2 regions of the Herbaspirillum sp. NPDC101397 genome follow, and region 1 is predicted to be linked to the other one. Evidence: predicted binding sites of a transcription regulator. Region 1 holds the regulator's gene; the other holds the start of a gene.
The links. The regulator FliA, encoded in region 1, starts transcription of late flagellar genes. The targets are predictions, from matches to a motif close to CTAAAGTTTNNNNNNNNNNNGCCGNTA.

Region 1 (15,009 bases):
TGCCCTGCGCCTTGATGATCGCCTGGTTCAGTTCCTGGATCTGCGTGGCAAACGAATTGATGGTGCCGATACTCGACGTGATCTGCGCGTTGACGCTGGTGCGGCTCTGCGCCATCTGATCGTTCAGGCTCTGGAAACGCGCAGCCAGCGTCGAACCGGCGGACAACACAGCCTGACGAGCGGCGTCGTTGTTCGGCGTCGACGCCAGGTTCTGCATCTTCGTAAAGAAGTCCTGCAGTGCAGGCGACAGGCCTGCCGACGTATCGGCGACCAGATTGTTCAGTTGGCTGATCTGCGACAGGTAGGAGTCCAGCGAGCTCGCAGTGGTCTGCGACGCCATCACCTGCTTGTTGAGGAAATCGTTATAGACGCGCTTGATTTCGGCAACCTGCGTACCCTGCCCAATAAAGCCGTAGCCGTAGTTGATGCCGCCGGCCGTGCTTTGCACGACTACCTGGCGGTTATAGCCCGGGGTTGTCGCATTGGAAATATTATGGCTGGTGGTCGCCTGGGCCGCCTGAGCTGCGGCCAGTGCACTTTGCCCGATACTGAAGATATTGGTTGCCATGCTATCTGTCTGTTCTTTAACGGAATAACCTAGTGAACGGCATCCTGCAGGGAAACTTTAGGACGCGTTACCAATGATTTTGAGAGTGCAGGAAGCGCCTGGTGTTCCCCGCAGCGTTTGGAAAGATCCCGTCCGGGCCGATATCAGCCCATGGAGCGACTCGGGTAGCAAACCTCGTATCAGGCCGACAGCGACTGGCGGATGATGCGCGATAGTTTTTCCGCATAGTGTGGATCGGTTGCATAGCCTGCGCGTTGCAGGCCGTAGGCAAAACCGTGGGCGTCTTGCGCATTGGCCAACACTTTTTCATAGCGCGGGTTGCTGCGCAGCAGCTTGGCGTAATCCTGGAAGGCTTCCGAATAAGAATCATAGGCCCGGAACTTCTCCACCTTGCGCTGCGCCACACCGTTGACGTATTCGATCGTGGTCGCATCGACCGTCTTGCCGGTCCAGTTGCCGGTCGCCTTGATGCCGAACAGGTTGTGCGCGGAGCTGCCGTCGCGGGCGCGGATTTCTTTCTTGCCCCAACCGGTTTCCAGCGCAGCTTGCGCCAGCATGAATTTGGCGGGGATGCCGGTGACGCGGCTGGCGGCCTCGGCATCGGCCTGCAAACGATTCTGGAAGGCTTCAACGTGCGCCGGACGCTGCTGACCGCCTTTGCGCTTGCTGCCGCCTTGCGAAGATGTGCTGTCGTAAGTGGCCGCATTGGCGAGGCCCTGCACCAGACGCGACTTGTCCAGATCGCTCAGCGTGTTGGCCAGCGGAATGTCGAGCGGCAAGGCAGATGCGCCGTCTTCGTCGGTCGGCAACGGCTTATTCAGGCTGCTGGATAGCTGGCGCACCAGCATGTCGGCCAGGCCGACACCGCGCTGCGCCATGTTCTGGCTCAACTGCTGGTCGAGCATGCTGGTAAACATCTTGGTCTGGGGGCTGTCGAACATGCCGTCCTGCGGTGTCGCATCGCGCATGCTCTTCAACATCATGTTCAGGAACAGCGCTTCGAACTGCTTGGCCGCACCCTTGAGCGATTCCGGCGATTGCGTAGCCGCGGCGGAACGCAAGCTGTTAAGGCTGTTGGCGTCGGCGGCAAGGCTTTCGGTTGGATTACCCGGTTTGATGTTGTTGATCATGTACTACCCCGGTTAAATGATTTCCAGCTCGGCGCGCAAGGAGCCGGCAGCCTTCATGGCTTGCAGAATCGCCAGCAGATCCTGCGGCGTTGCGCCGATGGCGTTGAGCGCCTTGACCACTTCGGCCAGCGAGGCGCCGCCCTTCAGGTACATGACCTTGCCGGGAGCCGAACTGATGGAAATCTGTGCATTCTGGTTGGCAGCGGTCTGGCCACCGGACAAGGCGCCGGGCTGGCTGATGCTGTTCTCCGCGTTGATCACTACCGACAGATTGCCGTGCGATACCGCGCAGGTGTCCAGCGTCACCGCCTGATTCATCACCACTGAACCGGTGCGCGCATTCAGGATCACCTTGGCTTGCACGCGTGATGGGATGACGTCGATGTTTTCCAGCGCGCCGAGGAAAGCCACGCGATCACCGCTGCCGATCGGTGCACGGATCCGGATCACGCGACCGTCCTGCGCCATTGCGGTGTCGAAGCCGAAACGCTTGTTGACGGCTTCCACCACGCGGCTGGCGGTGGAGAAATCGTTGTCGTTGAGTTCCAGGTTGACCGTGTCGCCCTGTCCCAGCGCCGATGGCACCGCACGTTCGACGGTGGCGCCTGCGGAGATGCGGCCGACGCTCAGATGATTGATGGTGGCGCTGCTGCCGGCCGCGGAAGCACCCGCACCGCCGACCACGATATTGCCCTGGGCGATCGCATAGATCTGGCCGTCGGCGCCTTTCAGCGGCGCCATCAGCAGCGTGCCGCCGCGGATGCTCTTGGCGTTACCGATCGAGGAGACCGTCACATCCAGCGTCTGTCCCGGCTGCGCAAATGCCGGCAACGACGTTGTCACCATCACTGCCGCGACGTTCTTGAGCTGCATGTTGCTGGTCGAGGTGCTGGGCAGATTGACACCCAGTTGTTGCAGCATGCTGATCACGCTCTGCACGGTGAACGGTGTTTGCGTAGTCTGGTCACCGCTGCCGTCGAGACCGACAGCGAGGCCGTAACCCACCAGTTGATTCTGCCGCACGCCCTGGATGCTGGCCAGGTCCTTGAGACGTTCCGCGTGGCTGACGCCGGCGCTGAGCAGGCATGCCGCAGCCACCAGCATGGTCGCCAGGCGGTTGAAGCGGAACAGAGTCAAAGACTGAGAAAGCGAACGGAAAATCATGGATACCACCTTGGGACTAGAACGGCGACACGCTAAAGAAGAAGCGCGACAAAGAAGACATGAATTCCGCCATATCCACACGTGTATTGGTTCGGTATTCGACCTTGGCGTCGGCTACCAGCGTCGACGACACGGTGTTACCGGTCGCGATGTTGTCCGGACTGACGGTACCCGAGAAGCGGACGTATTCGACGCCCTTGTCCAGCGCCACCTGCTTCTCGCCGCTGACGACCATATTCCCGTTCGGCATTACTTCAATGACGGTTACGCCGATGGTGCCGGTGAAGTTGTTGCTGGAGCTGATCGCGCCCTTGTCTTCAAACTTGTTGGTGCTGCCGCCGCTGCCGGACAGTTCCTTGATGCTGGTTCCGAACAGCGTCGGCGCGATGGCGCTGGCGCTACCGGTCTTGCTGCCGGAGCTGCCCGCCGATTTGGCGGCGCTGGTCTTTTCATTGATGACGATGGTCAGGGTGTCGCCCACCAGGCGTGCACGGCGGTCTTCCAGCAACGGACGATATGCGGCCGACTGGAAGATCGCGCCGTTGGTTGCCGGTGCGTAAGCAGCCGGCTGCGGCTTCGCCGTCAACGGCATCTTGACGATCGAATCCGGCACCGTTTCGCATCCGGCAAGAGCAATCATCCCTACGATGGCGGCAAGTTTCAGCAGGCTTTTCATGTTTGCCTCATCCCATTTCATCAAAACATTACAAAAACAGATTACAACTGCGACAGCTTGGCCAGCATCTGGTCGGATGTCGTGATTGCCTTGCTGTTCATTTCGTACGCGCGCTGAGTCTGGATCATGTTGACCATTTCCTCGACCACGTTCACGTTCGAGGTTTCGACGTAGCCTTGCCACAATGCGCCGGCGCCGTTGGTGCCCGGAGTATTCGGTGCAGGCGTACCGGAGGCGGCCGTTTCGGCGTAGAGATTTTCACCCTTGCTTTCAAGACCGGCCGGGTTGATGAACGTGGCGATCTGCAGCGTGCCGATCTGCGTGGTTGCCGTCGAACCGGCTTGCATGATCGAGACGGTGCCGTCGCGGCCGATGGTCAGCTTGGTCATGTTGGCAGGCATCGTGATCGGCGGCTGCACGACGTAGCCGCTCGAGGTCACCAGCTGCCCCTGCGCATCCGACTGGAACGAACCGTCGCGCGTGTATTGCGTCGTGCCGTCAGGCATCAGCACCTGGAAGAACCCTGCGCCTTGAATCGCGACGTCCTTGTCATTGCTGGTCTGGTTGGTGTTGCCTTGCGTGTGGATACGCTCGGTCGCAACCGGACGCACACCGGTACCGATCTGCAGGCCCGACGGCAGTTGTGTCTGTTGCGACGACTGCGCGCCCGGCTGGCGGAGGGTCTGGTACATCAGATCCTCGAACACGGCGCGCGAACGCTTGAAGCCGTTGGTGCTGGTGTTGGCGAGGTTATTCGAAATGACGTCGAGTTGCGTTTGTTGCGCATCGAGGCCGGTTTTGGCAATCCACAGGGAACGAATCATGTTTTCTCCAGTACCTGAATAGTCGGTCTAGCGTCAGGACAACGACAGAATTTGGTTGGCTTTGTCTGCATCACTCTGGGCGGTTGTCACCACCTTCATGTTCAGGTCGAATTGGCGCGCGAGGTTGATCATGTTGACCATGGAATCGACCACGTTGACGTTGCTGCCTTCAAGCGCGCCGCCGACGAGGCGGACGTTGGCGTCAGGCGGAGCCTGGGTGCCTGTAGTCAGGCGGAACAGGCCGTCGTCGCCGCGCTTGAGCGACTTCTCATCCGGATTGACCATCTTGATGCGGCCCAGCACGTTGACGGCATTGGGCGTACCCATCGTCGGGATCGAGGATACCGTGCCGTCCGCAGCAATCGCCACGGTGACGTCGGGAGGAATGCTGATCGGACCGCCGTCGCCCAGCACGCTCAGGCCGGTCTGCGTTTGCAGGATGCCGTTTTCGCTCATTTTGAAGCTGCCGTTGCGGGTATAGGCTTCACCGCCGTCTGCGGTCTGCACCGCAATCCAGCCATCTCCCGCCACAGCGACGTCCAGCGCACGGCCGGTGTCTTGTATCGGGCCCAACGCGAAGTTGGTGCCTGCGGTCGAATCGACCACGAACGTGCGTGTCGCCAACCCTTCCCCGCCCACCACCGGTACGGCGCGGAAAGTGTCGAGCTGAGAACGGAAGCCGGTCGTTGTCGCGTTCGCCAGGTTGTTGCTGGCGGTGGCCTGCTGTTCCATTGTGTGCTTGGCGCCGGACATGGCGGTGTAAATCACACGATCCATAATTACCCCTTTGTGCGCGCGCGGCATCGCTGCCGCGCGCTTCCCCACTTATTTCAAATTGCTTAGCGCAGGCTGACCAGCGTTTGCAGGACGGTATCCTGCACCTTGATGGTCTGCGAGTTGGCCTGATAAACGCGTTGCGCCACGATCATGTTGACCAGCTCAGTGGTCAGGTCGACGTTGGAGTCTTCCACGGCGCGCGCCTGCAACACGCCAAACTGACCTGTGGTCGGCTTGCCGACCAGCGGCTCGCCGGCGTCGGCGGTTGCGGTGTACAGATTGCTGCCCAACGGCGACAGGCCGTTCGGATTGGCGAAGTTGACCAACAAAACCTGACCCAGCACTTTGGTGTCGTTGTTGGAGTAGTTACCGATAATCTGACCGTCTTTGCCGATCGAAAAGCTCGACAGCACGCCTGGCGCCTTGCCGTTCTGGTCTTGCGCGACGGGAGTGAACGCCTGGCCGGTCTGGGTGGTGCCGGTGTAATCGACAGCAACCGCGGCAGGGAATGTCGCGCCCGGCTTGACGAAAGGACCATTCAATGTCGCTGCAGCAAATGTGCCGGCAGTCGCACCGCCGACCAATACGCCGGAAGTATTGAAAGACAGCGTCGTCAACGGTGTGGCCACTGCGGCTGCCGGCGCGGGATACAGCTTGCCGTCAATGGTCGCATAGACATCCCAGTCTGTATTGGGAGGCGTTGCTGCTGTGGTCTTTTTCACGTAGTACGTTTGAACGTTATAGCTATTGCCCAAACTGTCATACATGGTGACGCCGGTCGTACTGCTGTAGCTGGCCGCATTTGTCGGACTGAAAGGCACGACGGTTGAGTCAATAGCCGGCAGACGTGAATCAAGATTCAGTTTGGTAGAAATCTTGGTTGTCGCAGTAGCAGGAATATTCGATGTATCGATCTTCAGAGGAACAGGATCACCACCAACGACGCTTCCCAGCCAGCCGGTCAGGTACGCGCCCTTTTCGCTCGGATTGATGATGTAGCCATCCTTGTCCAGCTGGAACTGACCATTGCGGCCGTACATCGGCGACTGGTCAGTCAGGCTGCCCTGCATGCGGAAGAAGCCGTCGCCGTTGATGGCGATGTCCAGCGGATTGTTGGTAGTGGTGACGTTACCCTGAGTGAACGCTTGCTGCACGTTCGCGACCGCGACGCCGATGCCGACCGGCGAGTTGCCGGAACGGTTCATCGAGTTGGCGTACATGTCGGCGAACTGCGCCTGTGCCGATTTGAAACCCACTGTGCTGGCGTTGGCAACGTTATTGCCGATCACGTCGAGGCTCTTCGATGCCCCTGCCAGACCGCTCAGGCCTTGTTGAAAACTCATTTGATTCTCCTTGTGCTGGAAGCCGTCAGTGGATTAGAGGATTTGGATAACGTCGGTCGGCTTGATGGTGCCGATATTCGATACATTCAGCTTGACGCCGTCGGCACCGGTGCTGACGCTGGCGACCGTACCGAAGGACAGCGCAGTAGCATCCACGGCGGTGCCGGCGCTGGTCGCTGCAACGGTGAAGGTGTACTGACCATCGGGAGCCTTTGTGCCGGCGTCGTTGGTGCCGTCCCAGATGACAGGCACGGTGCCGACAGCTTGGCTGCCCAGATCCATCTGACGCACGACGGCGCCGGTGGTCGCGTCACGGATGGTGACCTGAATGCTGTCGGCGTTGGCGCCGAGCTGCACGCCGAAGACGGCCTTCTGAGTGGTAGTCTCGGTGCCGTCGGCTGCCTTGGTCGTATCCGAAGTCAGAGTCAGGTTGTTGCCCGCGGCCAGCACGCTGTGGCCGATCATGTTGGCTGCTTGCAGCGACTGCGCCGAACCCAGATTGGACATGAGCGAAGCCAGCGTAGTGTTCAGCTGGCTGATGCCCGACACGGTCGACAGTTGCGCCAGCTGCGTGGTCAGCTGCGAGTTGTCCATCGGATTGGTCGGATCCTGGTTCTGCATCTGCACGGTCAGCAGCTTCAGGAAGCGATTCTGAATCGCTTCCGGGCTGTTGTCGTTCAGGCTCGAAGTATTGGAGGTCGAAGTCGACGTGCCATTCATTGACGACAGCAGATCGTTGGAGACAGTAGTCATGATTTAAGATCTTCCTTATTGACCGATGGTGAGGGTTTTCATCAACATATTCTTGGCGGTATTCATCGTCTCGACGTTGGTCTGATACGAGCGCGATGCGGAGATCATGTTGACCATCTCCTCTACCGGATTGACGTTGGGCATGGCGACGTAGCCGTTGGTGTCGGCCATCGGATGCTTGGGATCGTAGATCAGCTTGGGCGGCGCCTGGTCTTCGACGACCTGGCTGACCTGCACGCCGCTGTTTTCGATGCTGCCGAACGGGACCGCCTTGAACACCACTTGCTTGGCCTTATACGGCTTGCCGTCCGGACCGGTTGCGCTGTCGGCGTTGGCGATGTTGCTGGCGACCGTATTGAGGCGCTGTGATTGCGCACTCATGGCGGAACCGGCGACGTTGAAAATATTGGAAAGAGACATGATGATCAGCCTGGTTGGATGGCAGCGAGCAGACCTTTGATCTGCGCATTGACGGCGGTGATGCCTGCTTCATAGCGCACCCCGTTGTCGGTAAACTGGTTGCGTTCGACGTCCATGTCGACGGTATTGCCGTCCACACTGCTCTGGGTTTCCTTGCGATACAGCAGCGGCGAGCCGCCGATGCCGCTGTCGCCCGTCGCCTTGCCGGCGATGTGGGCCGACGACGTGCGCGCCAGTTCGACCGGAGGCACCGTGCTGGACTTGCCCGCCATGGCGCCCTGCAGCGTTTTGGCGAAGTCGATGTCGCGCGCCTTGTAATTCGGCGTATCCGCGTTGGCGATATTCGACGCCAGCAATTGCTGACGCTGGGCGCGCAAATTCAGCGCCGTTTCATTGAATCGCAGATAATCATCCAGTTTTGCAGCCATCTAATCCTCCTGACGTACCCTTCATAAAGTACGTTTTACGCCGATAATGGGATTTACACACCATTGGATCATAAGGCTCCCCCTCAAACTCTAATGCCCGAGAAAGAGAGAAAACTATGCCTTGTTCGACCTTTTGACAGAATCGGCCGCCAGTACTATTGCTGACAGGATGGCCCTGCCTCCGATCACACGGGTTGAAAAGTTGTTGTTATGAAATTATTGTCAAAAGCGCTATTGTCGTTGCTGTTGTTGCTGCCCGCATTCGGGCTGCCCGCACTGGCGCAAACCGCCGAACAGAACACGCCGCCGCGCCAGGATCTGGGCGCTCTGCAAAAAATTGCCGAACAGTTCATGAAAGTGCAGACGACCGGCCTGTCCGGCACCGTCAATATCGCCGTCGAACCGGTCGACAATCGCCTCAACCTCGCCGCCTGCACGTCGCCGCAAGCTTTCATGCCCAACGGCGGCCGCCTGTGGGGCCGCACCACTATCGGCATCAAGTGCATTGCGCCGTCGCCCTGGACGGTTTACGTGCGCGCCACCGTGCAGGTCATTGCCGAATATATCGTCACCGCAGCGCCGCTGGCGCAAGGCCAGGTCATCGGTCCGAACGACATCACCAAGATGAAGGGCGACCTGTCGAATTTGCCCAACGGCATCATTACCGATGCCGCCCAGGCCGTCGGCCGCACCGCCAACATTTCGCTGGCGCTGGGCGCCCCGATTCGCCAGGATGCACTACGCAGCAACCGCGTGGTGCAGCAAGGCCAGGCAGTACGCGTGGTGTCCATCGGTCCCGGCTTCCAGATCTCCACCGAAGCGCGCGCCTTGACCAACGGCAGCGAGGGCCAGATGGTGCAAGCCAAAACGGCGGCAGGCCAGGTTGTGAGCGGGATTGCGAAGGCCGGCGGCATCCTCGAAATCAATTACTGACAAGAAACATTCTGACGGGCGATAAAAGAATTAAAGTTTGCGGAAAAATGGCCGATAATCTAGGCAACAGGCGGGTCACAGAACCCTAACCCATTAAGGATGATGCCGTGAACGTTAATGACGCCCTCAAAACAGGCAAAGGCTTACCGGAAATCGCGCAACCCCAGGCGCGCCCCGCGAACAGCAATGCCGGTACCACCGCAGCAAAGACAGGCAGCGACAGTTCCACCGCGGCCAATGTCCAGCTGTCCTCTCAATATCAAGCGCTGGGCGTGAAGGCCACCAATGCCGGCGGTACTTTCGATGCAAAGAAAGTTGCTGAAATCAAGGCTGCCATCGCCAATGGCACCTTCCAGGTTGATCCCGAGAAAGTCGCCAACGGCTTGCTCGACACAGTCAAAGATCTGATCGGTTCACGCAAGGCTTAATGCAATGACAAGTAATTCGCTCCTGCCGTCCCATACACTCGCCGATGAAAAGCTGGTTACGTCGCGCCTGGTGGCGGCGTTGCAGCAAGAGCAGGATTTGCTCAGCGGCAACGGCGATGCGGACAAGATTCCCGACATCATCAACGAGAAGGCCAATATCGTTGCCAACATGGCAGCATTGGCCGATCAGCGCCACAAGGCGCTGGCTGCACTGGGCTTCCTCGCCGGCGAAAACGGCATGCAGACCTGGATCGAACAACACGGCTCTGCCGACGACAAACAAGTGTGGGGAGAACTGTTTGCGCTGGCGCAATCCGCGCGCGAACTGAATCGCCTCAACGGCTTGCTGATCGGCAAGCAAATGGCAATCAACCAGAACGCCATGAACATCCTGCAAGGCAAGAGCAACGGCTCCTTCTATGGCCCGGATGGCCAATCGAGCCTGCGTAGCTCGGGCCGACCGCTTGGCATCGGCTGATTTTTTCGCCCTCCGGAATTTAAAAAGCCCGTTCTTGCGAACGGGCTTTTTGCTTTATGGCCCAGGCTTGGGCTGAGCGGGCGGAACGAGCTTGCCACCCTCTTCCGCAAACGGCACTTCGGTCGCCTGCTCCGCCAATCGCGACAGGATCATCACATCGACACGGCGATTGCGCAGCCGCCCCTCGGGCGTATCGTTGGAAGCCACAGACTGATTCGATCCATGCCCCACCGCCGTCAGGCGCAGGTCTGCGATGCCCTGGTTGTTGAACAGCCGCGCCACCGTACTGGCACGGACCGCCGACAACTCCCAGTTGGAAGGAAAGACGCTGGTGTTGATCTGCGTATTGTCGGTATGCCCCTCGATCTGGATAGCGTGATCGTCGTTTTTCAGCACCCGGGCAATGGCGATCAGGGTTTCTTCCGACTCCTTGCTCACCTTCGCATCGCCGGGCGCGAACAGGACGTTGGCATTGATCTCCACGTTGACGCCCACGCTGGTTTGCGTCACGCGCACCTTGCCCTCCTGCACCAGCGGCGCCAGCACCTGCATGATGTCGCGCGCCATGTCGGTCATGCGCTCTTTTTCGCGGCGCAGCGCCTCGCTGTTGCGCGGCTTTTGCAGGGTAATTTTAGGGGCAACAGATTGCTGGGCGCCTTGGCCTCCCGCCTGGACAACGATGGGCGCGGTCGAGACTGGCTCCTTGCCGAAGGCGTTGATCAGCGAGTCGGCAAGGATCTTGTACTTGCCTTCGTTGACTTGGGAAATGGCATACATGACCACGAAAAACGCGAACAGCAGCGTAATGAAGTCGGCATACGAAACCAGCCAGCGCTCGTGGTTCTCATGCTCTTCTTCATGTTTTTTGCGCGCCATGATGTGCGTTGTGCGTCAGTAGGTCATGCGGTGGTGAAATAGGATTCAGCGCGCTCCTGGATCACGCGCGGATTGTCGCCGCTGGCGATGCCGAACAGACTGTCGGCGACCATGTCACGCCGGTTCACTTCCATGGCCAGCAATTCCTTGAGCTTGTTGGCCACCGGCAGGAAGAACAGGTTGGCCAGGCCGACACCGTAAATCGTCGCCACGAAAGCCACGGCGATGCCGCCACCCAGCTTGGCGGGGTCGGATAGATTTTCCATCACGTGGATCAGGCCGAGCACCGCGCCGAGGATGCCGATCGTCGGCGAATAGCCGCCGGCGGCTTCCCATATCTTGAGCGCCTGGCGCTGGCGGGTTTCGTAAGCAGTGGTATCGACCTCGAGGATCTCGAGCAACTTGGCCGGTGTGATGCCGTCGATCAGCAGGCGCAGGCCCTTCTTGACGAAGGGGTCGCTGCTGTCGTTCATGTGCTCTTCAAGATGCAGCAGACCTTCACGCCGCGAGATGCCGCTCCAGACCGTGATGTTATCGATCAGTTTGCGGTGGTTGTGAACCGGGGGAGAAAATACCCAGGACAGCAATTTGACGCCATGGACGAAATTGTCGAGCCTGGTTTGCAGCAGAACGGCGCCTACGGTGCCGGTAAAGACGATCAGGAAAGCGGTCGGCTGCAGGATAGAACCGGGATGACCGCCTTCAAGCAGCAAACCAAGGAGGATGCCTCCCAACGCCAGCAGTATCCCTCCTACGCTACTCCAGTCCACGCCTGCTCCCTCAAAGTCGAGCGCATGCGGGCGATAGCCTGGCTGTGCAGCTGGCAAACCCGCGACTCGGACACGCCCATGACGGCGCCGATTTCCTTCAAGTTCATTTCCTGCTCATAGTACAGGCCCATGAGGATTTTTTCACGCTCGGGCAGGGCCTTGATCGAATCGATGACGGCGTCGCGGAAACCGCCGTTGATCAGGTTCTGCAACGGGTCGTCGGTGTCCCGGGTCTGGTAGCGATCGAGGAAATGCTCGTGGCCGCCGTCGGCGTCGTGGAAGTCTTCGTAATAGATCAACTGATGGCCGCCGCATTCGGTCAGCATATCCTGGTACTCCACCAAGCTCATCTTGAGCTGCGTGGCGACCTCGGTTTCCTGCGGCGGACGGCCGAGCTGCTGCAGCAGGACATGGATGGCCTCTTCGATCTTGCGCGTATTCTGGCGGATGCTGCGCGGCAGCCAGTCGCTGCTGCGCAATTCATCCAGCATGGCGCCGCGGATACGCTGCACGGCGTAGGTTTCGAACTGCGCGCCGTGCGTTTCTTCATAGCGATTGACGGCATCAAGCAGACCGATCATGCCTGCCTGAATCAAGTCGTCGACTTCCACGCTGGGTGGAAGCTTTGCCTTCATCTGATGCGCCAGCTTTTTGACAAGCGCCGCATGCAGCTCCAGCAAATCGTTCTTGGTCGTCTTTCCTTTGACGTTATACATAGAACTCATCTCGTCAATAATGGTGAGTACGAACGATCATGCAATGCCAGGCGCGTCATACTCCGAGACTTGCACCATCGGTCGCCATACCGTACGTGCCCTTGGTGAGATTGGATAACGAAAACTGATCCGCCAGGCGCTTGAACGCAAGCGTAGCGCCGGCCAACGGGAATGCTTCCAGTACGGTGCGCCCCTGCCCGGATGCACGACGGATGTGTTCGTCTGCCGGGATCGAGCCCATGAAATGCAATTGCGCCGCCAGGTAACGATTGGCCGCCTGCGCCATGTTGGCGTAGACCATCTGCGCTTCCGCGTCCGAACCACCGCTCACGAGCAGATTGAAAGGACGGCGACCGAGCTTGTCGCTGAGGCCCTTGAGCAAGACGTATGCGGCCTTGATCGAGGTCGGACTGGTCGACATATGCACCACGATTTCGCCCATTTCCATGGCCGGGACCGGCAGCAACTCCTCGTCATTCAATTCGCCGTTGATGAGCGTAATGTCGGATTCTTCGGTCAGTCCGTCGAAAATCTGCGCCAGCCGCGAGGCTTGCGGATGGGTAGAGGCCGATACGTTCTTGCGCGACAGGCGCGCCAGTGCAAAACCTTCCGGCACCATGCGCACCGCTTCATCCAGATGCCGCTCCTGACGAGCGACGTCGAGCAGCGTCGCCACGGCAACACCGCCAAAACGCGACAAGATCACTGAGGGCGTCATGCAAGCGTCGACCAACAATGCGTTGTGGTCGGCGGCGGCAAGAGAGGCTGCCAGATTGATCAGCATCGCGCCTTTTTCGTCGTCGGGAAGAACCGAGAAGAAAGTAAACACGCGCGGCGTCGGACGCTCCAGCATCCGTCGCAGTCCTTCCGCTTGATCAACGTCATAGCTAGCCAAGGATCACCTCCCGCAGGCTTTTGTCATTCATGGCCGTGGCCGTCGGTCCGACCACAACCGGCAACTCGGCGTCCTGGAATTCGAACGGCGCAGTTTCACGTTTCAGTTTAAAGGCGCGGTCGGCCAGATACAACCTGTTGGCAACATGCAAATCTTCCGGCACGCGCTGACCGTTCGCCACGTAATACAGATTCAGTTTTTGACGGATGACAACATCGAGCACGTTGCCGATGGTTGCCGCTTCGTCGAGCTTGGTAATAATGCAACCCGCCAGGCCGTCGCCGGAATACGCGCTCACGACTTCATTGAGCGTGCCGCCGGTCGCCGTTGCATTGAGGCACAACAGGCGTTTGATGTCAGTGCCTGCGCCCGACAGCATGGCAGCCTGTTCAGCCACCATCTGGTCGCGCTGGCCCATGCCGGCGGTATCGATTAGGACAGTATGTTTGCCGCGCAGTTCGTCGAGTGCGATACGCAAATCGGATTCATCTTTGACCGAGTGCACCATCACCCCGAGGATCTTGCCGTAAATGCGCAGTTGCTCGTAGCCGCCGATACGGTAGCCGTCGGTGGTGATCAGCGCCAGCTTGCCCGGACCGTGGCGCATCACGCAACGCGCCGCCAGTTTCGCGGTCGTGGTCGTTTTGCCAACACCGGTCGGACCGACCAGCGCGTAGACGCCGCCTTCTTCCAGCAATTCGTTTTCGTTGGCCATGGTCATCAGATTCTTGGCCAGCACCGACTTGACCCAGAACATGGCGTCTTGCGATTTCGGGCTTTGCGGCAGGTTCTCGGTGATCAGGCGCGACAGGCTGGCGCTGAAACCGGCGGCCAGCATTTCACGCATGATCGCGGCCTTGGCCGGCTCACGCTTTTGCGTGCCGCCCCAGGAAATTTCCGCCAGCTGGGTTTCCAGCACGCCGCGCATGGAGCGGATTTCACTCATGACGTCGGACAGGATTTCGTCGTAGTCCTTGCCGTCGAATTCAGCCATCACGCCAGCCTGCTGCGGACGCGCTGCAGCTGCAGCGGCCACTGCTGCTTTCGGGCCGGCAGCGACTTGCGCCGGTGTCAGCGCTTGCGCCTGCTGTTCCTTGGCGCTGGCGCGCGCGGCATTGCGGGTACGCCAAACGCGGGCGTCGGCCTGTGCCGTATTGTGTTCGACCGGCATGGATGCGCCGGGCCCCTGCGGTTGCGGTTCGGCGCGCGTGCGCGGCACGGCGGCCTGCAGCGACTGCTGCGGTGCCGGCTGGGCAGGCGGTCGGCGTACGGCCGGACGCGGCATGGCGTCCTTGGACATGGCCGGCACCACCAGCGACGACATGTCTTCGTTGGCCATGGCGAGGATCTCGACACCGTCGTCGATATTCCGGTTGGAGAGAATGACGGCGTCAGGACCCAGCGCTTCGCGCACTTGGCGCCATGCGTCTCGCGACGAACCTGCTATAAATTTTTTGACGTTCATGCTTGCCCTCCAACTAGGCTGGTAACTTTAATCGTTTTCGAATCAGGAACTTCAGCGTGTGAAAGCACCCGGAGTTGTGGCATTGCGCGTCGCAAGAAGCGCGCCAGCAATGCTCGCAAAGGACCCGGGACCAACAATACCGGGGTTAAACCCAACTGCTCTTGATGACGTGCTGCGTTTTCTGTTTGCGTAATCAGTGTATCGGCGAGGCCCGGCTCGATGCCGCCGCCTTCCGGTCCGCTTGCCTGCATCGCCTGCATCAGCAGACGTTCCAATTTATTGTCCAGCGTCATGACCGACAGCTCGCTCTCGGTCGGGAAAATCTGCTGCACGATCGCGCGACCCAGGGCGATGCGCACGATGGC
Region 2 (15,009 bases), on a different contig from region 1:
GCCTCCATCATCGCCTGGATTGCTTCGAATGAAGGTGGTTACGCCACCGGGTCCGACTTTTCGCTGAACGGCGGCTTGCACATGGGTTAAACATCGGTCGGGGAATCGGGATGCATTTCCGGTTTTTCGACGCGTATTTACGGGAAACTGCGTACTTGTATGCAAGCGTGGTTTCCCGCCTATAATGCGTTACGCCAGCGGACCGACTTCAATCTAAAAATACAGGTCCGCTTATATAGCTGAAAACAGACTGGAATTTCAGATGACAAGTGCAAAAAAATCAGGCGAGCGTTTAATTAAAAAATATCCAAATCGCCGCCTGTACGATACACAAACAAGTTCTTACATTACGTTGACCGACGTGAAGCAGCTGGTCCTCGACGACGAGGAATTCGCTGTCGTCGACGCCAAGAACGGCGACGATCTGACGCGCAGCATTCTGCTGCAAATCATCCTGGAAGAAGAGTCGCATGGTGCGCCGATGTTCTCCAGTGCGGCGCTGTCGCAGATCATTCGCTACTACGGTCATGCCATGCAGGGCATGATGGGCTCCTACCTGGAAAAAAACATCCAGGCGTTTATTGACATTCAGAACAAGCTGACGGAAAACTCCAAGGGTTTCTATGAAGGCAAGCCGTTCAGCCCGGAAATGTGGGCGCAGTTCATGAATGTGCAGGGGCCGATGATGCAAGGCATGATGAGCAACTACATCGAACAGAGCAAGAGCCTGTTCGTCCAGATGCAGGAGCAGATGCAGAGCCAGACCAAGAACATGTTCGGGACTTTCCCGTTCGTTCCGACTGATCCAACCAAGAAGTAGTCATTCTGTCAAGGCGGGTGTGCCGTTTTACGGCCGCCCCGCCTGCCAAAGGGTACAATAGCGGCTTCGTCCTGAACTCCGTTTTTTTACCTTTTTAGTCCATCCGTCATGTCCAATGCTTCTCCCGTCGTACCCCAGGTAGCCCCCAAGGTCGGCTTCGTTTCACTCGGCTGCCCCAAGGCACTGGTGGACTCCGAACAAATCCTCACGCAGTTGCGCGCAGAAGGCTACGATACCGCCAAGTCCTATGACGGCGCCGATCTGGTCATCGTCAATACCTGCGGCTTCATCGACGCCGCCGTGCAAGAGTCGCTGGATGCGATCGGCGAGGCGCTGAGTGAAAACGGCAGGGTCATCGTCACCGGCTGTCTCGGCGCCAAAAAGGACGGCGACGGCGACGACCTGATCCAGAAAATCCATCCCAAGGTGCTCGAAGTCACCGGCCCGCACGCCGTCGGCGAAGTCATGCAGGCAGTACACAAGCATTTGCCCAAGCCGCATGCCCCCTTCCTGGACCTGGTGCCGGCCCAAGGCGTGAAGCTCACGCCCAAGCATTTTGCCTACCTGAAGATTTCCGAAGGTTGCAATCATCGCTGCAGCTTCTGCATTATCCCTTCCATGCGCGGCGACCTGGTGTCCCGCCCGATTGCGGACATCATGCTGGAAGCCGAGAACCTGTTCAACGCCGGCGTCAAGGAGTTGCTGGTCATTTCGCAGGACACCAGCGCATACGGCGTCGATGTCAAATTCCGCACGGGATTCTGGAACGGCAAGCCGGTCAAGACCCACATGACGCAACTGGTCGAAGCGCTCGGCGAACTGGCCAGCCGCTACGGCGCCTGGGTACGCCTGCATTACGTCTATCCGTATCCGCACGTGGACCAGATCATCCCGTTCATGGCGCAGGGCCATGTGTTGCCATACCTGGACGTGCCTCTGCAGCACGCCCATCCCGACGTCCTCAAGCGCATGAAGCGTCCGGCCAGCGGAGAGAAGAATATCGAACGCATCCAGGCCTGGCGCAAGATGTGCCCGGACCTCACCATCCGCTCGACCTTCATCGCCGGTTTCCCGGGTGAAACCGAAGCCGAGTTCGAATACCTGCTCGACTTCCTCAAGGAAGCCGAAATCGACCGCTTGGGTTGTTTCGCCTATTCCCCTGTGGAAGGCGCCACCGCGAATCTGCTCGACAACCCGGTGCCGGAAGAGGTCCGTGAAGAGCGCCGGGGGCGTGTCATGCAACTGCAGGAAGAGATTTCCAAAAAGCGTCTTCAAGCGAAAGTCGGAAAGACCTTGCGCGTACTGATTGACGAGGTGGATCGCAGCGGCGGCATCGGACGCTCCTCTGCCGACGCGCCTGAAATCGACGGTGTGGTCTATGTCAAACCGCCGTTCGAGCCGCATAAAAAGCTTGTGGTGGGTGAGTTTGTCGATGTCGTTGTCACCGCTGCCGATGCACACGATTTGTGGGCAGCGGCGCAATGATGGCAGGCGTTTCAAGGTTGCTGCTGGTGTTTGCGTTGTCCGGTGTCACCGTTTGCATCCAGGCCCAGCAAGTTATAGCCGGTGCAACTGCAACCACGGCAACGGCGCCAGTAGCGTCGACTGCTGCGGCGCCAGGTAGCCTGCAGGACATGTTGAGCAAGCCGGTAGTGTTGCGCGGCACACTCGGTGGTGACCGGATCCAGCTCAGCATGAAACCGAAGGCGGATGAAGACGGCTTGGAAGGCAATTATTTTGTTTTTGGCCAGGGAACGCAGATATTGCTGGCCGGCGAAGTCGATCAGAACGACCTGATGATGGAAGAGTCGCACAACGGCAAGGACGTGTCCGGCCAGTGGGAGGGCAGCTTCAAGAACGGTCTGCTCAGCGGGACATGGTCCACGCTCGACGGCTCCGTCACCAAACCGTTTTCCCTGAAGGTCGGCGCACCCTGAACGCCTGTGGCGCAAGCAGGATAATTGCTGGCGGCGCGGCGTCTCCCCAACAAGAATTCATTCGAGGTTATTCGTGGCAGAAAAATACACCCCTCAGACCAGCCTGATTCACAGCGAGTACACCGCGCCGGACAATTTTGGCGCATTGCCGGTGGCCATCAACCACGCGTCCACCGTGCTGTTTCCCAATGTCGCAGCGATGCGGGCGCGCAACTGGAAAGAGAAAAGCGGCTACACCTACGGGCTGCACGGCACACCCACCACGTTCACGCTGGAAGCGCGTCTCGCCGAGATCGAAGGCGGTCATCATTGTCGCGTCGTTCCCAGCGGTCTTGCCGCAATTGCCCTGGTTAACTTCGCCTTGCTCAAGAGCGGCGACGACGTGCTGTTGCCTGATAACGTCTATGGCCCGAACCGCGATCAGGTGGTCTGGCTGGAGCGTGACTTCGGCATTACGGCACGGTTTTACGATCCCCTGATCGGCGCCGGCATCGCCGGGTTGATCCAGGACAACACCCGCCTGATCTGGACCGAAGCGCCGGGATCGGTATCCATGGAAGTGTCCGACGTGCCGGCCATTTGCCGGGCAGCGCATGCTCGCGGTGTGCCGGTGGCGATGGACAATACCTGGTCGGCCGGCCTGGCGTTTCGTGCTTTCGATCATGGTGTTGACGTCGTCATGCAGGCGTTGACCAAATATCAATCCGGAGGTTCGGACGTCCTCATGGGCGCGGTGATTACGCGCGACGACGAGATCAACCACAAGATGGAACTGGCGCATATGCGGCTGGGTTTCGGCGTGGGCATGGACGATGTCTATATGGTGCTGCGCAGCTTGCCCTCGATGCGATTGCGTTTCAATGCGCACGACGGCGCCGCGCGCAATGTGGCCGCATGGCTCCAGCAGCGGCCCGAGATTATCAAAGTCTTGCACCCGGCATTGCCGGACTGCCCAGGGCATGAACTCTGGCAGCGTGATTTCACCGGTGCAGGCGGCTTGTTCTCGGTGATTTTTGATGAGCAATTTACCGAGGCACAAATCGACCGTTTCGTTGACGGGCTGAGACTGTTCAAGATCGGCTTCAGTTGGGGCGGCGCTCACAGTCTGTGCGTACCCTATCGCATGCAGACCATGCGCCAGACCTGGACGGAGAAGGGCGGGCTGGTCCGCTTCAATATCGGACTGGAGTCGGCGGAAGATTTGATCGCCGACATCGCGCAAAGCTTGGACGCAATACATGCTGCCAAGTAGGTTTTTGTCGCCCTGATATCAACGCCGCCGAATTTCTCTTTGAAGGTAAGTATTTGTAAAAGTTAAGGAGTTTTCTCGACGGTTCTTGTTGCAAAGTCTGAAAATTGAAGTTATTTCGGTTTTTCGTAGTCGTTTGGCGACAACAAAGTAGGAAAACAGGATGATTTTGAATAGTAGAAAATATTGATAAAAATTCAATTTCCCTCTTGATTTCCTCGTGGAAATTTTTTAAAAAATGAAATTTTTATTGTGCTTTAAACCCAATGTGGCTGCGGGTTTTGGAAAAAAATCTTGAATTTTGTAGAAACTTTGCGGTGTTTTTGTAAGACAAAATCCTATGTGTCTCTTAGGTCGGAACCGACGAAAAATACCGACATCCACTAATTTCCTGCCTTTCAACACCCCCTCAGAATCAGCCTTACCGGTAAGAAAAAGTAACCGGGTGTAAATTGATTTTGAGCTGGGGGTTAAATGAATACCAATGACATGATGGCTGAAATTCGTGACGCAAATCTGAGTTATTTGATGTTGGCTCAGCAAATGATCCGATCCGACAAGGCTACCGCCATATTTCGTCTTGGTATCAGCGACGAAATAGCAGACATGATTCAAGGTCTGAGCAACGCACAAATTTTGAAACTTGCCGGCACCAACATGATGTTGACGCGATTCCGCTTCGACGATGGTGCAATCCTCGGCATGCTGACCAATTACAACAAAGACAAGGGTCTGGCCCAATCGCACGCAGCGATTCTGATGGCTTGTCAGCCGGTCGAACAAATTTCCTGACGCTGTAATCATCCTCCGTGGTATGTTTGGGTTGACTCGGTCAACCCGGGAGAACGATTCGACGTTAAGCGTCGGTCAGGTTGGCAAAGAAGTTTAGTTGTAATTAAAAAATATCGGGGGTGTGTTCATGGCTAAGAAAAGCGTGATTACTGAATCGCAAGAGATTCAATTGGCCATAGAGTTGATCAATCTGGGGGCGCGTCTTCAATTGCTGGAGTCCGAAACCTCGTTGTCGCGCGAGCGTCTGCTCAAGCTCTACAAGGAACTGAAGGGTGTCTCGCCGCCGAAGGGCATGCTGCCGTTCTCCACAGACTGGTTTATCACCTGGCAGCCGAACATCCATTCCTCGCTGTTCATCAATATTCATAAATACCTGGTCGAGTACGCCAAGATTTCCGGCATTGAAGCCGTGATGAAGGCCTACAAGCTGTATCTCGAGCAGGCCGGCCAAGTGGCCGACGGCGACGAGTCCGTCCTGTCGCTGACACGTGCCTGGACGCTGGTGCGCTTTTTCGAAAGCAAGATGCTGATGACCACGCCGTGCAGCAAATGCCGCGGTCATTTTGTTGTGCATCGCCTGGATCTGCATCAGGATTACCTGTGCGGCTTGTGCCACATGCCATCCCGCGCCGGTAAAACCAAGAAGGCCAAGGACGCGATTGCCGCCCCGGCCATCGCTGCAGCAGCAGCGGCAGCGCTTGAAGCGTCGTTGGTAGCCGCCATCGCCTGATACGAATAAATCTGAATACTGTCGCGTTACAATAATCGGCTTTTGATGCAGGCTTGGAGGCCGAGATGACATTGGGGCAGCGCAGACCCGTTCTGCAGGCACCTGCAATACAAGCGTTGTTCATTCTTTGTGCTGCATTGGTTCTGGCATTGTTGGCCGGACAGGCCGTCGAACTGCTGTTCGACGTTGCCATCTCTCCCGTTCCTTTTGCTTTTCTGCATGGCGCTCTGGCCGCCGGTATTGCTTATCTGCGCCGCATGGCGTCCTGGTGGGCTCCGATCCTGTTTTTCTTTCCGCCGGCCGCCGTGCTGGTGAATTCCTTCCATTTGCCGCCGGCGCTGTTCCTCGCGGTATTCCTCTTTCTATTGCTGCTGTTCTGGTCGACCTTTCGCAGCCAGGTGCCGTTCTATCCGTCCGGGCAGTCGACCTGGGATGCGGTGGCGGCTTTGCTGCCGGCCGACAAGCCTCTGCGCGTGATCGATATCGGCAGCGGACTGGGCGGCGCCGTACTCTATCTGTCAAGATTGCGTAGCGATAGTCGTTTCATCGGTATCGAGCTGGCGCCGTTACCATGGTTGGTGAGTCAGGTACGCGCCTTGCTTACTCGTAGCCGCGGCGCGTTCGTGCGCGGCGACTATACGCGCCTGGATTTTCGCGACTACGATGCGATTTTCGCTTATCTGTCGCCGGCGGCGATGACGGCCTTGTGGCAAAAGGCGCGGGCTGAAATGCGTCCGGGAACGCTGTTGCTGAGCTATGAATTCATGATTGAGGGCGTGCAACCGGATATCGTCGTGCATCCGAAAGAAAATGGGCCGGCTTTGTATGGTTGGCGTATGTGAAACAAAAAAGAGCTGTGTTACATTCTCCGCACGTTATCAAGTTTTTATCTTTGGTGTCGTAATTGAAAATGAAAGCCCGCTTTCGGTCATGTATTCCATCGTTTGGTTAATGGGATTGCATGTAACCTGACTGCAGGTAAAAAACACTGAACGCCACTGGGACGGGAGTAGGCACTTGTTAGTCATAATTGGATATGTAATCGTCATGGCGTCCGTCTTCGGCGGATTTGCAATGGCAGGGGGGCATCTCGGGGCGTTGTTTCAGCCAATCGAGTTGCTGATGATCGGCGGAGCAGCGGGGGGCGCTTTCCTTGTCGGTAACAACAACAAGGCCATCAAGGCCACGATAAAGGCATTGCCGACTGTTTTCAAAGGCTCGACCTATACCAAGGCTCTGTATATGGAGCTGATGTCGCTGCTGTTTGAAATCCTGACCAAGTCGCGCAAGGAAGGCTTGATGTCGATCGAAGGCGACATCGAGGAACCTGAGTCTAGCCCGATTTTCAGCAAATATCCCGGTGTTCTGGCCGACCATCACTTGATCGAGTTCATGACCGATTACCTGCGCCTCATGGTGTCGGGGAATATGGATGCGTTCCAGATCGAAAACCTGATGGACAACGAAATTGAAACCCATCACCACGAAGGCGAAATTCCGGTGCATTGCATCGCCAAGCTCGGCGACGGCATGCCGGCGTTCGGTATTGTTGCGGCGGTGATGGGCGTGGTGCATACGATGGAATCGGTGGGTATCCCGCCGTCCGAACTGGGTATGCTGATCGCGCATGCGCTGGTCGGTACCTTCCTCGGTATTCTGCTGGCGTACGGTTTTGTGGGGCCGCTGTCGAGCTTGCTGGAGCAAAAGCTGCACGAGTCGACCAAGATCTATCAATGCGTCAAAGTCACTCTGCTCGCCAGCCTGAACGGTTACGCACCTGCCCTGTCGATCGAATTCGGTCGCAAGGTCCTGTTCTCGACGGAACGTCCGTCCTTCCTGGAACTGGAAGAACACGTCAAACAGGCAAAAAGCAAGTAACCCGATATGACCAGTCATCAGCAGGAGTAAGGCATGGCCGACGAAGGGCTACGTCCCATTATTGTAAAACGCATCAAGAAGGGCGGCGGCGGACATCACGGCGGCGCCTGGAAGATCGCCTACGCCGACTTCGTGACGGCGATGATGGCGTTCTTCCTGCTGATGTGGCTGTTGGGATCGACCGCCAAGGGCGATCTCAATGGTATCGCGGAATATTTCAAGACTCCCCTCAAAGTGGCGATGGCCGGCGGCTCCGGCAGCGGCGACGCAAATACCGTGCTGCCCGGCGGCGGCAAGGATTTGACCCGTCAGGAAGGGCAGTTGCGCAAGGGTGAAAACGATGTCACCAACAAGCGCAGCGTGCGCGCCGCCCAGGCCGAGTTGGAGAAGGCCGAACGCGCCCGTCTGGATGAGTTGAAAAAACGCATCGAGACCGCCATCGACAGCAGCCCGACCTTGAAGCAATTCAAGAATCAACTGCTGATCGATATCACATCCGAAGGCTTGCGCATTCAGATCGTGGACGAAAAGAACCGCCCGATGTTTGCGCTGGCCAGCGCCCAGTTGCAGCCCTATACGCGTGAAATCCTGCGCGAGATCGGCAAGACGCTCAACGACGTGCCGAACAAGATCAGCCTGTCCGGACACACGGACGCCACTCCGTATTCGAGCGGAGAAAAGGGTTACAGCAATTGGGAGTTGTCCGCCGATCGCGCCAATGCGTCGCGTCGCGAATTGATTTCCGGCGGCATGGATGAATCGAAGGTATTGCGCGTGGTGGGCCTGTCGTCCGCCGTGCTGCTGGACAAGGAAGATCCTTTCAACCCGATCAATCGCCGCATCAGTATCATCGTGATGAACAAGAAGGCGGAAGAGCTGGTGCAGAATGGTGGATCATCTTCACTGGATGTGTCGTCGGAAGCTGAAGTAAAAGACGGTCTGAGCGAACCGGCCAAGAATTAACTGGATTTTAAACACCCGGCCCAATTGAAAAGGAGGGCTTCGAATGTCGACACCCAAAATGCTGCAGGAGCTTAAGCGCTTGCTGCTCGATACGGCTAGCGGTGGAAGCAGGCAACTGACTGAAGTCGAGACGGATCTGGTCCAGACCAACATCCTGCTCGGCGAAGCGATCGAGAAGCTGGGATCCAGCTTCATGGAGTTGCACACCGCTGTCCTCGCGCAGCAAAAGGAACTTGAAGTGGTCATGGCCGGCAACGGCACATTGTCCGCCGAGGATATTGCTCGCCTCAAGGTCATGCAGGATGACATTACGGTGCACGTCAATGCTGCCGTGACGGGCTTGCAGTTCCAGGACATGACCAGCCAGTTGCTGGAGCGTATTGTCCGCCGCGTCATCGGCTTGCGCGATGCGCTGGGTGTGCTCAGTGCGAACAGTTTTGAAATTACTCCCGATTCCGCGCAATCGGTGGAGATGCTCGAGGTCCTGCTCAAGAACACGGTGGAGTCGATGGAAGAGCGCCTGACCGCGCTTGAAAACGGTTTGTGGAAAACCGTCCGGCAAACGCGGATGGAAAGCGGCGACATCGAATTGTTTTAAGCGAAGCCGCCTCAATATGCAGATTCGGCGAGGCTCTTCGGTGATCTGAAGATGGACTGAATCAGTCGCACGATAGTAATTTTTTGATAATGGATGCGGCATAATGAGTTTGAACAACTCACAGCCGTAAATGAAGAACAGGGAGTAATGATGTCTAAAACAATTCTTGCGGTAGACGACTCGGGGTCATTGCGCCAGATGGTGGTGTTCAGCCTGAAAGCAGCCGGCTATCAAGTCACCGAAGCGGTGGACGGGCAAGATGCGCTGGACAAGGCGAAGTTGCAGACTTTCGACCTGGTGCTGACCGATCAGAACATGCCGCGCATGGATGGTCTGACCCTGATCCGTTCCCTGCGTGGGCTGACGAGCTATCAGCGCGTGCCTATTTTGATGCTGACCACCGAGTTCAGCGACGAAATGAAGGCAAAGGGCAAGGCTGCCGGCGCCAATGGCTGGCTGGTGAAGCCGTTCGATCCGCAGCGTCTGACCGAAGTAGTTAAAAAAGTCATTGGCTAGTGTCAATAATCAACGATAAAAGACAGACCTACAGCATCCATGACGGAGCCCAATCATGACCATTGATATGAGCCAGTTTTTCCAGGTGTTTTTCGACGAGGCGGAGGAAGGCCTCGCCGAAATGGAAAAGCTCCTGCTGGCCGTTAATGTGTCGGATCCCGACGACGAAGATCTGAACGCGATCTTCCGCGCCGCGCATTCCATCAAAGGCGGTTCGGCCACATTCGGCCTGAACGACATTACCGAAGTGACCCACGTGCTGGAGTCGCTGCTAGACCGCATCCGCCAGCATGAAATGGCGTTGACGAGTCAGCACGTCGACGCTTTCCTGGCCGCCAAAGACGTTATCAAATCCATGCTGGACGGCCATCGCCATGGCGCGACCGTTGATCTGAATGCGGCCGCCGATGTGCGCAAGCTGTTGCAGTCGCTGTCTGAAGGCGCCGGCAAGAAAGTCAAGAGCTCGCAGCCGCTGGTCGGCCCCGGAGGCGTGAGCCGCTATCGCATTGAGTTGCCCAAGTTGGCCGAGCGCGACATCGAGGCCTTGCAACAGGAACTCGGCCTGCTCGGAAAGATTGAAAAAGCCGATGCTGAAGACGGTCACAGCGTGTTCATTCTGGATACTGCCAAGGGCGCCGACAGCATCGTCGAAATCTGTTCCTTCCTGGTGAACACGGATGATCTGAAGATTTCGCAGGCGGTCGCCGGACGTTCCAAGGAAGAGGAGCAGGGCTACGGTTTCTTCGCACCGTTCGTACCGCAGGATGCCACCGATGAAGAGCGCGGCTATGGCTTCTTCGCGCCATTCGTGCCGGTGAATGCAACGGATAAAGAACGCGGCTATGGTTTCTTTGAACCGTTCGTGCCGCAAGGCGAGATCGAACAAGCCAAGCAGGCGGCAGAAGCCGCAGCGCACGCCGACGACGAGCCGCCAGCCCTGACGGTGACCGAAGGCGGCGAAAAGAAAGCCAAGGGCGAGAAGCCTGCGGCCGTGCATGAATCGCAGTCGATCCGTGTCGGCATCGAAAAAGTCGATCAGTTGATCAACCTGGTGGGTGAGTTGGTGATCACGCAGGCCATGATTGAGCAGCGCACCGGCTCACTGGATCCGATGCTGTATGAACATCTGCTCAACAGCGTCAGCCAGCTGACCCGCAATACGCGCGACTTGCAGGAATCGGTCATGTCGATCCGCATGATGCCGATGGATTACGTGTTCTCGCGTTTCCCGCGCATGGTGCGCGATCTGGCCGCCAAACTCGGCAAGCGTGTCGAATTCGTTACCCATGGCGCCGCGACGGAACTGGACAAGGGCCTGATCGAGCGCATTGTTGATCCGCTTACCCATCTGGTGCGCAACAGTGTCGATCACGGCATCGAAATTCCCGAGACGCGTCTGGCGGCAGGCAAGGCCGATTACGGCACGCTATCGCTGTCGGCCGAACACCAGGGCGGCAACATCATTATTGAAGTCACCGACGACGGCGGCGGTCTCAATCGCGACAAGATTCTGGCCAAGGCCAAGCAGCAAGGCATGGCGGTGTCCGACAGCCTTAGCGACGGAGATGTCTGGCAATTGATTTTCGAGCCGGGCTTCTCGACTGCGGAGCAGGTCACAGATGTGTCCGGCCGCGGCGTCGGCATGGACGTCGTCAAGCGCAACATCCTGGCCATGGGCGGTGCGGTCGATATTCGTTCCAGCAAGGGTTTCGGCACGACGATTTCGATTTCGCTGCCGCTGACGCTGGCGATCCTCGACGGGATGTCGATCCGGATCGGTCACGAGATTTATATCCTGCCGCTCGGCTATGTGGTCGAGTCGCTGCAACCGGCGACGCAGGACGTCAAGGAAATCAGCGGGCAAGGCAAGGTCATCAAAGTTCGTGGTGAATATCTGCCGCTGATTCCGCTGTATCAAATTTTCAATATCGAGCCGACATTCACCGATCCGTCGCAGGGGCTGGTGGTAATCCTGGAATCGGATGGCAAGAAAGCTGCATTGTTCGTCGATGATCTGATCGGCCAGCAGCAAATTGTTGTCAAGAACCTGGAATCCAATTATCGTAAGGTTGCAGGGATTTCTGGTGCTACTATTCTGGGTGACGGAGGCGTAGCCTTGATTATCGACGTTGCCGCTTTGTTACGATCAAGCCGGCAATTGAGCGACGAATCTGTATTTTCCTGATTTTTTATAAGGGCCATTATCATGTCTGACACCATTTCGAAAAATATTTCCGGCTTCGGCGAGAAATCCGACAGCGCCGGGAATGAGTTCCTGGCCTTCACGCTCGGCAAGGAAGAATACGGCATCGACATCCTGAAAGTTCAGGAAATCCGCGGCTACGAAGCCGTGACCCGTATCGCCAATTCGCCGGAATTCATCAAGGGCGTCGTCAATCTGCGCGGCATCATTGTCCCGATCGTCGACATGCGCATCAAGTTCCAGCTCGGCGAACCGACTTACGATCAATTCACCGTCGTGATCATCCTGAACATTTCCGGTCGCGTGGTCGGCATGGTTGTGGACAGCGTGTCCGATGTGATCACCTTGTCGCCTGAGCAAATCAAGCCGGCGCCGGAAATGGGCACGACTTTCGACTCCGATTACCTCATTGGCCTGGGTACCCTGGATGAGCGCATGCTGATTCTGGTCGACATCGATAAGCTGATGTCCAGCGCCGACATGGGGCTGATCGAGAAGCTGGCCGCTTAAGCCGCTTCACGCACCAAGTCCGGGAACGGGCGCCTGCCGCATGGCTCTGCGGCAGGCGCCCGTTTTCTTTTTTGGATTGTGATAGTAGCGGCGGACGCGAGTGCCGGCAAGCTGGCAAGCATTCTGGACACTTGCCGGCAGGCTGAAAACGCGGCCTAGTGGAAGTGTTCAGTCGATGCCGGTACGTCTTCCGGCATTTCGGCATGCACCAAATCACCATCGGGCGCCGGGAACAACGGCGTACCGCAATCGTCGCAGAACTCCATCGTATAGCGTTCCTCGTGCAGCTTGATCTGCACGATGCCGCACTCGCGCAATACAGCGAGGATCTGTTCCATCGGCGTGAGCGCACTGTCCGGCGCAGACAGGTCACGCACTTCATCGCCATCTTCCTGTTCGTACAGCGGCCACACGATGCCGTATACAACGCCGTCATCGTTGCCGAGGCTGAAGCCGACGCGGTACTCGTCTATCTGGCCGTTGATGTTCTCGCAAAAACTGCCGATGTTGGCGTGCAGCTCAGACGAAGCCAGGCCCAGCGTCTGGGTCAGGTAATGATCGGCGGCGCGAATGGCGGCGGGGCGGATGCGTTTATCCGCTTCGCGGCAAGCGAAGTAATACGGCTGCGGTAGCAGCAGCTCAACGTTGCAGCCCGGCAGGAAGCGGGTCAGCAGCGGCGTCGCCTGGGTGGTCCAGGCCTTGAATGCGGTTTCCCTCTCGTGCACGACCGAGCCATGTTCATCCATCTGCCAGCGAAAAATCGGCGCGCCGGTCGGTACGGCGACTGCGGCGATCAGATAACGTGTATCGGCCAGGAAGGGCGCGGTCGGCGTTTGTTCCAGCGACAGCTGCGGCGTACTCTGCTTGAGCGCGGACTGACCCATGCGCTGCGCCAGTGCGAAGACATCGGCATGGTGGCGCGGCAGCTGTTCAATCGCGTACAAGGCCGGCGCCAGCGCCAGATGCACGTTGTCGGCCAGCACGTGGGCATGGAGGTGGGCGAACAAACCGTTGCGCACGTCGGTGGGCAGGTTGCCGGAAGCGATGCTGAAACGCGTCCAGGCCAGCACCGGCAGCGCCAGCAACTGCACGCTGTAGACCTTGCCGTCGTAATCGAGTGCGCAGGCTTCGCTGTTGGCTTCGACCGCTTCGACCAAGACGTCGTAGCCGTCCAAGTCGGATTTGAACAGGTGATCGAGGGCGGCGTCGATCATGCCCTGGTGATTGCTTTTCAGCTGCTTGTGCAATTGCAGATCGAGGGTGCGTTCCCAGGCTCGTTCTTCGAGACGACTGGTGGAGCCGGCGACCGCTTGTGATGAATTGACCAGTCGCTGGCTTTCAGCGGACAACCTGGAGGACGAACGTTTGGCGGGGCGGCGCATGATGAAATATTGACAATCAAATGATGAGAATGTCTATTGTAGTTGATTCGACATCGGCCCGGGTATTGCTGACCGGCATGTCGACTCGTCAACATCGTCATATGTGCCACACAGCTTGCCTTGCTGCGCGCATAAAAAAACGCCGGTCGAAACCGGCGTTTTTTATTGCGGGAGGCTGATCAAGCTGCCAGCAGTTGGCGCAGAACGAACGGCAGGATGCCGCCGTGCTTGTAGTAGTCCACTTCGATCGGCGTATCGATGCGCAGCAGCAGTTTGACTTCCTTGGTTTCACCGTTCTTGCGATGGATCACCAGGGTAGCTTCTTGCTGTGGCTTGATTTCGCCTTCCAGGCCCTTCAGGTCGAACGTTTCTTCGCCTGTGATGCCCAGAGTCTGAACGCTGTCGCTGCCGATGAATTGCAGCGGCAGCACGCCCATGCCGACCAGGTTCGAGCGGTGGATACGTTCGAAGGAGCGAGTGATCACCGCCTTCACGCCCAGCAGTTGGGTGCCCTTGGCAGCCCAGTCGCGCGAGGAGCCTGTACCGTACTCTTCACCACCGAACACCATGGTTGGCACGCCGTCGTTGACGTACTTCATGGCTGCATCATAGATCGCCATTTGTTCGCCGGTCGGTTGGTGAACAGTCACGCCGCCTTCAACGCCTGGTACCATCAGGTTCTTGATACGTACATTGGCGAACGTGCCGCGCATCATGATTTCATGGTTGCCGCGGCGCGAGCCGTACGAGTTGAAGTCTGCCTTCAACACACCGTTGGCTTGCAGCCACTTGCCTGCCGGGCTGGAGTCCTTGATCGAACCGGCCGGGGAGATGTGGTCGGTCGTGATCGAGTCGCCGAATACGCCCAGCGCGCGTGCGCCGGTGATGCCGGTTGCTGCTGCTGTCGGCACTTCGGTGAAGTTTTCGAAGAACGGTGGTTCTGCGATGTAAGTCGACGTCGGCCAGTTGTAGACCTGACCGGCGGCCACGCCCTTGATGGCTTCCCACAGCTTGCCTGGAGCACCCTTGACGTCGGCGTAGTTCTCTTTGAACACCTTGGCGTTCATGGCGAACTTCAACAGCTTTTCGATTTCTTGCGAAGTCGGCCAGATGTCGCCCAGGAAGATTTCCTTGCCGCCCTTGCCCTTGCCGACCGGCTGTGTCATCAGGTCGACGTTCATGTTGCCGGCGATGGCGTAAGCCACGACCAGCGGAGGCGAGGCCAGGAAGTTCGAGCGGATGTTCGCGTGGATACGCGCTTCGAAGTTACGGTTGCCGGACAGCACGGCGGAAGCCACGATGTCGTTCTTGACGATCGCTTCGTTCATTGCCGGTGTCAGGTCGCCGGCGTTGCCGATGCAAGTGGTGCAACCGTAAGCAGTCACGCCAAAGCCCAGTTTTTCCAGGTAGCCCAACAGGCCGGCCGCTTCC

Region 2: the regulator FliA is predicted to act here: its motif matches at 6,406-6,432, upstream of motA (flagellar motor stator protein MotA).

What each region holds. Positions count from the first base shown of each region.
Region 1 covers NZ_JBIWNS010000009.1:186,979-201,987, reverse strand. The annotation lists gene flgK (flagellar hook-associated protein FlgK) at 1-568, opposite strand, end outside; gene flgJ (flagellar assembly peptidoglycan hydrolase FlgJ) at 748-1,698, opposite strand; gene ACIROW_RS21385 (flagellar basal body P-ring protein FlgI) at 1,711-2,862, opposite strand; gene ACIROW_RS21380 (flagellar basal body L-ring protein FlgH) at 2,879-3,538, opposite strand; gene flgG (flagellar basal-body rod protein FlgG) at 3,580-4,362, opposite strand; gene flgF (flagellar basal-body rod protein FlgF) at 4,396-5,139, opposite strand; gene flgE (flagellar hook protein FlgE) at 5,202-6,482, opposite strand; gene ACIROW_RS21360 (flagellar hook assembly protein FlgD) at 6,516-7,235, opposite strand; gene flgC (flagellar basal body rod protein FlgC) at 7,251-7,655, opposite strand; gene flgB (flagellar basal body rod protein FlgB) at 7,661-8,083, opposite strand; gene flgA (flagellar basal body P-ring formation chaperone FlgA) at 8,294-9,016, shown strand; gene flgM (flagellar biosynthesis anti-sigma factor FlgM) at 9,124-9,444, shown strand; gene ACIROW_RS21335 (flagella synthesis protein FlgN) at 9,449-9,922, shown strand; gene motD (flagellar motor protein MotD) at 9,977-10,798, opposite strand; gene ACIROW_RS21325 (flagellar motor protein) at 10,822-11,568, opposite strand; gene ACIROW_RS21320 (RNA polymerase sigma factor FliA) at 11,550-12,284, opposite strand; gene ACIROW_RS21315 (MinD/ParA family protein) at 12,340-13,137, opposite strand; gene flhF (flagellar biosynthesis protein FlhF) at 13,172-14,644, opposite strand; gene flhA (flagellar biosynthesis protein FlhA) at 14,641-15,009, opposite strand, start outside.
Region 2 covers NZ_JBIWNS010000001.1:1,038,017-1,053,025, reverse strand. The annotation lists gene ACIROW_RS04625 (3-ketoacyl-ACP reductase) at 1-90, shown strand, start outside; gene phaR (polyhydroxyalkanoate synthesis repressor PhaR) at 263-820, shown strand; gene rimO (30S ribosomal protein S12 methylthiotransferase RimO) at 929-2,305, shown strand; gene ACIROW_RS04610 (hypothetical protein) at 2,305-2,757, shown strand; gene ACIROW_RS04605 (cystathionine beta-lyase) at 2,831-4,009, shown strand; gene flhD (flagellar transcriptional regulator FlhD) at 4,481-4,798, shown strand; gene flhC (flagellar transcriptional regulator FlhC) at 4,926-5,528, shown strand; gene ACIROW_RS04590 (class I SAM-dependent methyltransferase) at 5,594-6,370, shown strand; gene motA (flagellar motor stator protein MotA) at 6,546-7,406, shown strand; gene motB (flagellar motor protein MotB) at 7,440-8,369, shown strand; gene ACIROW_RS04575 (chemotaxis protein) at 8,413-8,967, shown strand; gene ACIROW_RS04570 (response regulator) at 9,118-9,483, shown strand; gene cheA (chemotaxis protein CheA) at 9,539-11,668, shown strand; gene ACIROW_RS04560 (chemotaxis protein CheW) at 11,690-12,196, shown strand; gene ACIROW_RS04555 (DUF2863 family protein) at 12,352-13,578, opposite strand; gene acnA (aconitate hydratase AcnA) at 13,758-15,009, opposite strand, start outside.